DNA from 2 places in the Clostridium sp. BJN0001 genome. Region 1 is predicted to be linked to the other one. Evidence: riboswitches for the same ligand, from Rfam matches in the RefSeq annotation. Region 1 holds a riboswitch; the other holds the start of a gene.
What was found. A riboswitch is a leader RNA that binds a small molecule or an ion and turns the genes downstream of it on or off. The one in region 1 is predicted to bind ZMP and ZTP.
Positions count from the first base shown of each region.

Region 2: another riboswitch for ZMP and ZTP. It lies ahead of MTX53_RS12530 (phosphoribosylaminoimidazolecarboxamide formyltransferase); the one in region 1 lies ahead of pflA (pyruvate formate-lyase-activating protein).

Region 1 covers NZ_CP094971.1:770,134-772,343, forward strand. Annotated here, with positions in the region: gene MTX53_RS03660 (dihydroorotate dehydrogenase) at 1-151, shown strand, start outside; gene pyrE (orotate phosphoribosyltransferase) at 179-859, shown strand; ZMP/ZTP riboswitch at 900-978, shown strand; gene pflA (pyruvate formate-lyase-activating protein) at 1,028-1,738, shown strand; gene pflB (formate C-acetyltransferase) at 1,789-2,210, shown strand, end outside.
Region 2 covers NZ_CP094971.1:2,596,543-2,598,752, reverse strand. Annotated here, with positions in the region: gene MTX53_RS12535 (serpin family protein) at 1-762, shown strand, start outside; ZMP/ZTP riboswitch at 799-876, shown strand; gene MTX53_RS12530 (phosphoribosylaminoimidazolecarboxamide formyltransferase) at 926-2,101, shown strand; gene MTX53_RS12525 (tRNA-dihydrouridine synthase) at 2,174-2,210, shown strand, end outside.

The DNA.
Region 1 (2,210 bases):
ATTTATGATGGCAGGTGCAAAAGCTATACAGATTGGAACTGTTAATTTTGTAGATCCTCTTTCAGGTAAAAGAATAGTATCTGAAATGGAAGACTTTTTAAAGAAACAGGGAATAAAAGATATAAACGAAATAGTAGGAATTATAAAATAAATATTTTTATAGTGTGGAGGAGAAATTATGCAAGAATATAAAAAACAATTTATCGAATTCATGGTTGAAAGTAATGTTTTAACATTTGGAGATTTTGTAACAAAGAGTGGAAGAAAGACACCATTTTTTATTAATGCTGGAAATTATCAATCAGGAAGTGAACTTTCAAAACTTGGAGAATTTTATGCAGAAGCAATAAAAGAACATTTTGGTGATGAATATGATATACTATTTGGACCTGCATATAAAGGAATTCCAATAAGTGTTACAACAGCAATTGCATTATCAAATAAGTATGATATAGAAGTTAAATATTGCTCAAACAGAAAAGAAATAAAAGACCATGGTGATAAAGGAATACTTCTTGGAAGTAAGTTAAAAGATAATGATAGAATCATAATTGTTGAAGATGTTACAACAGCAGGAACTTCAGTTTATGAAACAATGCCTATATTAAAATCAGAGGCTGATGTAGATGTAAAGGGACTTATTATCTCAGTTGATAGAATGGAAAAAGGTCATGGCGAAAAGTCTGCACTTACTGAATTAACAGAAAAATTTGGATTAAAAACATGTTCTATAGTTAATATGGAAGAAGTTGTAGAGTATCTTTACAACAAAGAAATAAATGGAAAAATTGTAATTAATGACGAAATAAAAAGTAGAATAGATGATTATTATAAAAAATATGGTGCAGTAGAAAAATAATATTGACATTAAAATTAGAATCTGATAATATAAACATATCGATTGATCATATGACTGACGGAAGTGGAGTATACCACGGGAAGTATGATTAAAAAAGGCCGACCGTCTGGGCGAAAAGTTCAGACGTCGGCTTTTTTTAATCTTATTTATTAATTAAGGAGGCAGCATATGGTTAAAGGAAGAATTCATTCTTTTGAATCAATGGGTCTTGTTGATGGACCAGGAATAAGAACAGTTATTTTTATGCAAGGATGTCTTTTAAGATGTAAGTATTGTCATAATCCTGATACATGGAAATGCGAAAGCGAAAAGCTTTATACTCCTTTAGAGGTAGTTAAGAAAGTAGAAAGGTATAAACCGTATTTTTCTTCAGGTGGTGGTGTAACATTTTCTGGTGGAGAACCTCTTTTGCAGCCAGAGTTTTTACTTGAAACTCTTAAACTTTTAAAAGAAAGAGGAATAAATACATGTATAGATACAGCTGGATATGGTTATGGTAATTATGATGAAATACTTAAATACACAGACCTTGTTTTATATGATGTAAAACATTATACAAAAGAAGGATACAAAAATATTACATCAGGAAATATTTTAAAGACACAAGAATTTTTAAAAGCTATGATAAGAAATAATACTAAGATGTGGATAAGACATGTTGTTGTACCAAATCTTACAGATTCGCGTGAGCACATTTATGGACTTAAAAAATACATAGAAAAGATTCCTAATGTATTAAAAGTTCAGCTTCTTCCGTATCATGTTCTTGGAGTAAATAAATATGAAAAGATGAAAATTAAATACCCGTTAGATGGTGTAAAGCCTATGGATAAAAAAATAACAGATACCCTTTTAAAAGAATTTTTTGGGGAATACTAAATAAAAAATATTCAGAATAATCTGAAAAATTATAGTTAAGGAGTAATATTATGTTTAAAGAATGGAATGAATTTAAAGAAGGAAACTGGCAGAAAGAGATAGATGTAAGAAACTTTATATTAAAAAATTATACTGTTTATGAAGGAGATTCTTCATTTCTTGAAGGAATAACAGATAAGACAAAAAATGTTTGGGATAAGTGTTTAGAGCTTATAAAAAAAGAAATAAAGCAAGGAATAATTGATGTTGAAACTGATAAAGTATCAGGAATAAACAATTTTAAACCTGGATATATAGATAAAGAAAATGAAGTAATAGTAGGACTTCAGACAGATGCACCTTTAAAGAGAATAGTTAACTTATATGGCGGAATGAGAATGGCTGAAAGTGCACTTAGTCAGTATGGATATAAGCTTAATGAGGATATAAAAAAGCATTTTTCACAGTATAGAAAAACACATAATGATGGAGT
Region 2 (2,210 bases), 860 kb from region 1:
GAAACTTCAAAGGAGATAGCCTCTTATTTGAATGAGCAGACTGATGATAAGTTAAATTTAGAAAGTTCTCAGTTTAAAGCATTAGATAATGAGGTTATGGACATATTTAATACAGTATATTTCAAAGATTCATGGCTTAAAGCATTTGATGAAAATGATACTGCAGAAGATTATTTTACTTTAGAAAATGGAAATAAAGTATCTACTGATTTTATGAATAAGACATATTCTACTTCAATTAATAAAGGAAACAATTATGTATCATGCTCAATTCCATTTAGAAATGGACAGAAAATGATGTTTATTCTTCCAAATGAAGATATAAATTGTGACTATATGTTAAATAATAAAGAGGAATTAAATGAAGCTTTATCTTCTCTTGATTCTGATACTTCACAGAGAGTAGAACTTTCATTATCACTTCCTAAATTTGATTTTTCATCTTCATATACTTTAAATGATATGTTAAAGAAAATTGGATTTGAAAATATTTATAATACTAGTGCTGCAGACTTTTCTAAATACAGTAAAGATGGAGAACTTTATGTTTCAAATGTAAAACAGCAGAGCAGGGTATCAATAGATGAATATGGTGCAGAAGCTGCCGCATATACTGAAATATCTATGGTTTCTAGTGCAGCTCCTGATTTTAATAAAGAGTATTACGATATGAAACTTAACAGACCATTTATATTTGCAATAACAAATAATGATAATACACCACTATTTTTAGGAGTGGTAAATAATCCTAATGCAAAGTAACTTGACAAATAGAAGTACTGATGATATTTTTTAAGTATAAAGTTATATGACTGACGGAAGTGGATTTACCACATGGAGTATAACAAATTTTAGCCGACCGTCTGGGCAGAGAAAAGCCCAGATGGCCGGCTTTTCTATTGTTAAAAGGAGTGTGTAAAGTAAAATGAAAGAATTACAGTTAAAATATGGATGCAATCCAAATCAAAAACCAGCAAGAGTTTATATGGAAAAAGGTGAACTTCCTATTGAAATATTAAATGGAAGACCTGGATATATTAATTTATTAGATGCTTTTAACAGTTTTCAACTTGTAAAAGAGCTTAAAGAAGCAACAAATCTTAAAGCAGCAGCATCATTTAAACATGTAAGTCCTGCAGGAGCAGCTGTTGCAGTTCCACTTAATGATAAGCTTAAAAAAATGTATATGGCTCAAGGAAAAGAGATTTCTGAAATGGCTACTGCTTATATAAGAGCAAGAGGTGCAGATAGAATGTCATCATATGGAGATTTTGCAGCATTATCTGATGAATGTGATAAAGATACAGCAGAATTTTTACTTCATGAGGTTTCAGATGGAATAATAGCACCTTCATATTCAGATGAAGCTCTTGAAATTTTAAAGAGAAAGCGCAAGGGAAATTATCTCGTAATTAAAATTGATAAAGATTATACACCTAGAGAAATAGAAAGGAAACAGGTTTTTGGAGTGACTTTTGAGCAGCATAGAAATAATGTTAAATTATCAGAAGAAATTCTTAAAGATAATATTCCAACTAAAAATAAGAATATACCTGAAGATGCAAGAAGAGACTTATTAATTTCTTTAATAACTTTAAAATATACACAATCAAATTCTGTATGTTACGTTAAAGATGGTCAGGCAATAGGAATAGGGGCAGGACAGCAGTCAAGAATACACTGCACAAGACTTGCAGGAAATAAAGCAGACATATGGTTCTTAAGACAAAGCGATAAGGTGTTAAATCTTCCATTTAAAGAAGGACTTAAAAGACCAGATAGAGATAATGCTATAGATGTATATGTATCAGATGATTATATGGATCTTTTAAAAGATGGAGAGTGGCAGAGAGTATTCACAGAAAAACCAGAAGTATTTACAAAAGAGGAGAAAAAAGAATATCTTGAAAGTATAAGTGGAGTTTCACTTGGTTCAGATGCATTTTTCCCATTTGGAGATAATATAGAGCGTGCTTCAAAAAGTGGTGTTTCTTATATTGCACAGCCTGGGGGATCTATAAGAGATGATAATGTAATTGAAACATGTGATAAGTATAATATGGCTATGGCATTTACAGGAATACGTTTATTCCACCATTAAAAACTTTTTTGCTATAACGTACTCTTTTGTATTATATTATATATGAAAATATATAATTAGGAGCTTTTTAATATGAAATTTTATTTTGCACCCCTTGAAGGGATTACAG